DNA from 2 places in the Brevibacillus sp. NRRL NRS-603 genome. Region 2 is predicted to be linked to the other one. Evidence: riboswitches for the same ligand, from Rfam matches in the RefSeq annotation. Region 2 holds a riboswitch; the other holds the start of a gene.
What was found. A riboswitch is a leader RNA that binds a small molecule or an ion and turns the genes downstream of it on or off. The one in region 2 is predicted to bind cobalamin.

Region 1: another riboswitch for cobalamin. It lies ahead of C7R94_RS27205 (energy-coupling factor ABC transporter permease); the one in region 2 lies ahead of metE (5-methyltetrahydropteroyltriglutamate--homocysteine S-methyltransferase).

What each region holds. Positions count from the first base shown of each region.
Region 1 is NZ_PXZN01000062.1:2,390-5,950, forward strand. It holds gene ald (alanine dehydrogenase) at 1-130, shown strand, start outside; gene C7R94_RS27200 (quinone-dependent dihydroorotate dehydrogenase) at 517-1,608, shown strand; cobalamin riboswitch at 1,743-1,936, shown strand; gene C7R94_RS27205 (energy-coupling factor ABC transporter permease) at 2,080-2,844, shown strand; gene C7R94_RS27210 (energy-coupling factor ABC transporter substrate-binding protein) at 2,841-3,125, shown strand; partial or broken gene C7R94_RS27215 (CbiQ family ECF transporter T component) at 3,122-3,561, shown strand, end outside.
Region 2 is NZ_PXZN01000012.1:534,532-538,092, reverse strand. It holds gene nrdE (class 1b ribonucleoside-diphosphate reductase subunit alpha) at 1-1,249, shown strand, start outside; gene nrdF (class 1b ribonucleoside-diphosphate reductase subunit beta) at 1,305-2,255, shown strand; cobalamin riboswitch at 2,342-2,540, shown strand; gene metE (5-methyltetrahydropteroyltriglutamate--homocysteine S-methyltransferase) at 2,687-3,561, shown strand, end outside.

The DNA.
Region 1 (3,561 bases), on a different contig from region 2:
GATTCGAGATAACAAAGCATTGGCAAAAGGCGTAAACGTCATCGACGGAAAAGTAGCTTACAAAGCTGTTGCAGATGCGCATAACCTGCCTTATGCTTCTATTGAAGAAGTTTTGCTGGTGAAAAACTAGCTTCAACGGTGAATAGAAAAGAAGAAACTGCTTGTCCGAGCTTACGGCAAGCAGTTTTTTTATTGATTCATTCGGCTGAAGCGGGTCAGGGTATTAGGTGTAAGCTTACTGTGCTTGCGTATTTCGTAATTTCGCCGGGCTACCTGTTCTTCGGAGCTTTTTTGTACGAAAGCTGGCGTAACCGTACTCACCATTTCACGAACGAACCTCTTTAGTCGAACATTGACCTGATAACGAGGTCCTCGGTGGTAAGCGGAAGGTGGTGCTGTTAGGATTTGCGTGCTTGGTTGGAAATATGTATCACGTATAAAGGTTACACCCTCTCGAAAAAGTATGGTATTCTACTATGAGGTAAAAAGGTAGAAACGGAGTAAGGAGTGCAGCCGATGTATCAGCTCATAAGAAAATATCTGTTCCAGCAGGATGCGGAAGAGATTCATGAAAAGACAATTGGTGCCTTAAGGCTGGTGGAGGATTCTGCTCCAGGCAAAAGCATCCTGAAGATGATCTATCAGGTAAAAGACCAGCGGTTGGAGAATAAGCTGTGGGGAATAACGTTTCCGAATCCAGTCGGACTTGCAGCCGGTTTTGATAAAAATGCAGAAGTCTATCATGCGTTGGGTGCTCTTGGCTTTGGGTTTGTGGAAATAGGGACGTTGACGCCGCAGGGGCAGCCAGGCAATCCGAAGCCGCGTTTGTTCCGATTGCCGGAACATCAAGCTGTCATTAACCGGATGGGCTTTAACAATCACGGTGCGTATTTGGCTTCCCAGCATTTGGTCGATTACGCATACTCAGATGTTCCGATTGGGATTAACATTGGGAAAAACAAAGTAACGCCGAATGAAGAGGCGGCCATCGACTATAGCAAATGTATGGACATGCTCTATGCATACGGTCACTATTTTGTCATTAACATCAGCTCTCCGAATACCCCGAATCTGCGTGACTTGCAGGAAACAGAGAGCTTGCGTCATTTGGTGCGTGCAGTAAGAGAAAAGGCAACGGAAATGGAAGCGCGTTCCATCAAGAAAAAGCCGATTTTGCTGAAAGTAGCGCCAGACATGTCAGATGAGCACATGCGCGATGTTGTTCACGCTGCTGTAGAAGAAGGCATTTCCGGAATTATTGCTACCAATACGACACTGTCACGCGAGGCCGTCTCCGGTCATCGATTTGCCGAGGAAGCGGGCGGCTTGAGCGGAAGACCTCTTACGGAGCGTTCCACCGCTTGGGTGAAGGAGATTTATCAGGAAGTAGGAGACAAGGTACCGATCATTGGTGTCGGCGGTATTTATAACGGGGAAGACGCCTACGCGAAAATCCGAGCAGGAGCCAGTCTCGTTCAGGTGTATACGGGGATGATTTATCAGGGCCCAGGTATCGCCAAGCAAATCAACAAAAAGCTGCTCAAGCTCATGCAACGCGATGGTTTTAAACATATTAGTGAAGTAATTGGCGTAGACGCAAAAGAATAGATAGGACAAGTAACGCATAGGTCGATGACGCCGTTTGTAGAGGGTCATTGGCTTATGCGTTTTCGCTTATATCCTTTCGATTTATGTGGTGATCCGGTATAATGATGTGGAACAAACATGAATTGTCTGTCAATTGTATATTGTCGGCGTTAGGTGCCTTTATGTGACGCATAAAGGGTAACAGGGAATCGGGTGAAAGTCCCGAGCGGTCCCGCCACTGTAACCAGGGAGCTCTCTTTGAGAAGGAAACCACTCATTTTCGTATGGGGAAGGACAAGGAGCGCATGGATCTGGAAGCCAGGAGACCTACCTAGTAGCCACACCCACAGAACCTTCGCGGAAAGGAGCGGTGAATACGAGGCAATGAGGCTGTCTAGTCAGTCTGTTGTTTTGTGTGCACATCTCGTCCACTGATGGATGGGATTTTTTTGTTTGGAGAATAGAACGAAAGTCAGTGAAGGAGGAATAAACATGAATCGATCTCGTCTCGCATCTACTTGTTTGATGATCGCGGGCTTTGTCCTTTATTTCCTGCTCAATGAACCAGAGACAGGACACGCGATGCACATCATGGAAGGGTATTTGCCATTATCCTGGGCCTTATTTTGGTGGGCTGTCTTCTTGCCATTTTTTATTCTTGGGATTCGTTCGATTAACAAAATTGTAAAAGAACATCCTGAAATGAAGCTCCTTATTGGCGTTGCAGGAGCATTTGCATTTGTTTTATCTGCGCTGAAAATCCCTTCGGTTACAGGCAGCAGCTCTCACCCGACTGGAACGGGCCTTGGCGCCATTATGTTTGGGCCTTTTGCGATGTCTGTGTTAGGGAGCATGGTGCTCTTGTTTCAAGCCTTGCTTTTAGCACATGGAGGTTTGACTACGTTAGGGGCAAATGCTGTATCCATGGCAGTAGTAGGACCACTGGTGGCATATGGAATCTATCAGATGATCATGAAAGTGGGCGGAAGTCAACGTCTGGCGGTTTTTGCGGCTGCTGCTTTGGCTGATCTTGCTACTTATGTGGTGACTTCGATTCAACTGGCACTCGCATTTCCAGCTGAATCTGGCGGAGTGTTGGCCTCGTTTGCCAAATTTGCAGGAATTTTTGCCTTCACGCAAGTACCGCTCGCCATTAGTGAAGGTCTGTTGACCGTTCTTGTTTGGAACTGGTTGTTATCTTACAACGCAAAAGAGCTTACACAGCTTCGTTTGCTAAAACGGGAGGAATCGCTGTGAAAAAAGGATGGAACTGGCTTTTACTCTTGGGGGTAATCGTGCTGGCTATTGTCCCGCTGCTGCTGGTACAGGATTCGGAATTTGGCGGCGCAGACGGCGTGGCGGAGGAAGCGATCAAGGAAATCGCTCCGAACTATGAACCGTGGTTTCAACCGCTGATAGAACCGCCAGGGGGAGAAACGGAAAGTCTATTGTTTGCGGTGCAGGCGGCGTTGGGAGCGGGAGTGGTTGGTTACGCCGTTGGCTTGTACAAAGGTCGGTTGGATAAGCGGAAAAAATGAACGGGTTGCAGCTTGATTCTCTCTCTTATCAAAACAGGCTGAAATGTCTGCCGCCAGCTCATAAGCTATTACAGGCGAGTGCATTGTTACTGCTCGTGCTGGTGGGACATGTATGGATGCAGATGGCTGTTGTTGTCTGGATGACGGTATGGGTAGTGGTGTATGCTCAGATTCCTGTCCGTATCTATTTTGCCTTTATGATTGTGTCACTCTCATTTTTTGCGGCGGGGCTACCTGCCCTATTGGTAGAAGGGGCGAGAGCAGGAGAAGTACAGGTCCAGGTCGCGGCAGCATGGGAGCTGGGGTCGTATGTGCTCTATGTGCCGATGTCCTCATTCAGTAAAGTTTGGATTTTATTTTGGCGTACCATGGCGAGCTTGTCTTGCTTTGCTTTCATTTTGTTTACTGTGCCGTTTGCCGAAATCTTGCAGGTGCT
Region 2 (3,561 bases):
CGTTTTCTACAAGCTGGCTGAGGAAAACAAGCCATTGACTGTGTTTGCTCCATACTCCGTGTACAAAGAATACGGCGTGCATCTGGATGATATGGACCTTGATGAGATGTACGAGGAGCTATTGGCAAACGATCGCATTAAGAAAAAGACCGTGATGAGCGCACGCGAGATGCTGACCAAAATCGCGATGATCCAAATGGAATCGGGCTATCCGTACATCATGAACAAAACGAATGCGAACAACAACCATGCGCTGAAAGATCTCGGTTCGGTGAAAATGTCCAACCTGTGCACGGAAATCTTCCAGCTACAGGAGACTTCCACGATTACCAATTACGGCGAGATGGATATCATTCGTCGCGATATTAGCTGCAATTTGGCATCACTCAATATTGTCAACGTGATGGAACGCAAAATGATCCGTGAATCCGTCCACGAAGGAATCGAAGCCATTACAGCCGTGAGTTATATGACGCGTGTAGAAAACGCTCCAGGCGTTCAAAAGGCAAATCGCGAGCTGCACTCAGTAGGTCTCGGTGCGATGAACCTTAACGGTTATCTGGCAAAGAACAAAATCGCTTATGAGAGTGAAGAGGCGAAGGATTTCGCTCGTACGTTTTTCATGATGATGAACTTCTACTCCTTGGAAAAAAGCATGGAAATTGCCAAGGAAACAGGCAAGACCTTCTTGGGCTTTGAACAATCGGAATATGCAAAAGGCACTTATTTTAACAAGTACGTGACGAACGATTATAGCCCGCGAACGGAAAAAGCAAAGCTTCTCTTCGAAGGAATGCACATTCCGACGCCAGAGGATTGGGCGCAACTAAAGCAAAAGGTGCAAAAGCATGGCGTTTACCATGCGTACCGTTTGGCAATTGCACCGACACAGAGCATTTCCTATATTCAGAATGCGACTTCTAGCGTGATGCCAATCGTTGAGCATATCGAAACGAGAACGTATGCCAACTCTACGACGTATTACCCGATGCCATACTTGTCGCAGGAAAACTATTTTTACTACAAATCGGCGTATGTAATCGATCAATTCAAAGTGATTGATCTGATTGCCGAAATTCAAGAGCACATTGACCAAGGAATTTCGACCGTGCTGCACGTGAACAGCAATATTTCAACCAGAGAACTGGCTCGCTATTACATTTACGCAGCGAAAAAAGGTCTGAAGTCACTCTACTATACGCGTACGAAGCATTTAACTGTAGAAGAGTGCATTAGCTGCGCAGTTTAGTGAACTCGATTCATATAAGGAAAAGCATCAAGCAAAAAGAGAAGAGGAACGCCATATGAAAGCAGTCAATTGGAACAGGCCGGACGACGATTTTACGATGACGTTTTGGAATCAAAACATCATGCAGTTCTGGACGGATGATGAGATTCCGCTGTCAGATGACAAGATGGCCTGGATGGAGCTTAGTGAGACTGAACGGGACACGTATAAAAAAGTATTAGGCGGTCTTACCTTGCTGGATACGGTTCAGGGTGGAGTAGGGATGCCGAAGATCATGGAGCATGTCGATGGATTGCAAAGAAAAGCAGTTCTCGCCTTCATGGGTATGATGGAGCAAATCCATGCCAAATCGTACAGCAGTATTTTTACAACGCTGGCATCGACAGAAGAGATTGACGGTATTTTTTCGTGGGTAGAAAACAATCCACATCTGCAAAAGAAAGCGGCCCTCATCTCGAAGCGCTATCAAGAAATTGAGAAACCGAAAGACTTGTACATGGCGATGGTAGCGTCCGTCTTCCTGGAAAGCTATCTGTTTTACAGCGGCTTCTTTTATCCGCTCTATTTGGCGGGTCAAGGAAAGATGACAAGCAGCGGGGAAATTATCGACCTGATTGTTCGCGATGAGAGTATCCATGGACTCTATGTCGGCGTTCTCGCACAAGAAGTCTATCAGGGTCTAAGTGTGGTCGAGCAGACCGCAGCAAAAGAGGAGCTGTATGCTCTTTTGCATGAGCTGCAAGAAAATGAAGAGGCCTATACGACTTCGTTGTATACGGAAATCGGATTGGCTGACGAGGTTCATGCGTACGTGCGCTACAACGCGAACAAGGCATTGATGAATCTGGGGCTGGATCCGCTATTCCCAGAGGAAGAAGTGAACCCGATCGTACTGAACGGTATTCGTACGCAGACGAAGCAGCATGACTTCTTCTCGAAAAAAGGAAATGGCTATGTCCGCACCCTGAACGTAGAACCGTTGACCGACGATGATTTTAGATTTTAATATGACATAAAATGGATTTTGTGTTACTGTATGAACAGTATGCTGCCCTGCTCGTTTATTGGGGCACTTCACAGAACCATGACAATTTCATAGGAGTGGGAACAGGTTCTTTGGTCATCAAGATCGACCAAGGATGAAAAGGGAAGTCGGTGAGAATCCGACACGGTCCCGCCACTGTATGAGGGGAGTCGGTACATTTATTAGCCACTGATCCAAACGGATTGGGAAGGCATGTGCAGATGATGATCCCAAAGTCAGGAGACCTGCCTGTTTCGACGACACTGCTTAACCTACGGGAGATAGGGAGGTGTTAGGATGCTGTGATCTCAGTGCTTATTTGGCATTTCTAACGTTCTTTTTGATCGTTGGAGATGCCTTTTTTTATTGGGCGGATTCAAGTCAAGATCGGATGAAGAATGGAGAGGAAGCTCATGAAAAGCAGCAATTTGGGATATCCACGGATCGGGAAGAACCGCGAGTGGAAAAAGGCATTGGAAGCATTTTGGGCTGGCACCATCGATGAGGCAAGCCTGGTCCAGCAAATGGAGCAAATCCGTCACCAAAACCTGTTGCGTCAGCAGGAAAAAGGGGTCGAGCTGATCCCTGTGGGTGACTTTACGTACTATGATCACATGCTGGATATGGCTGTGATGTTTGGAATGGTCCCCAAGCGTTATGAGTACGAGGGAGGCCCGGTATCATTAGCCACATACTTCGCCATGGCTCGGGGTTCGAAGGAAGCTGTCGCCAGCGAAATGACGAAATGGTTTAACACGAACTACCATTATATCGTCCCGGAATTCGGTGAACGACAACCAGCCATAACCGAGAACAAGCCTCTCCAGGCATACTTGGAGGCCAAAGAAAAGTTCGGCATCATCGGAAAGCCTGTTATTGTAGGCCCATATACGTTTGTCAAATTGTCCAAAGGATATGAGAAAAACGAATTTGAGATCGTCGTGGATCAACTCGTTCCGCTCTACATAGACGTTCTCCGGGAGTTGGAGCTGCACGGCGTGGAATGGGTGCAAATCGATGAGCCTGCATTTGTACTGGATGTCTCGGAGCATGATCGCGCCATCATCAAACGTATCTATGCGCAAATCGGTCAAGCGCTACCGCATCTACAGTGCATGCTGCAAACCTATTTTGAAGCGGTGGATTGGTACGAGGAGCTGGTTTCCTTACCGGTAAAGGGAATCGGTCTTGATTTTGTACACGGAGAGAAGCGCAATCTGGCCAATCTGAAAAGACACGGGTTTTCAGCAGATAAGATTCTCGCAGCGGGAATCATCGACGGTCGAAA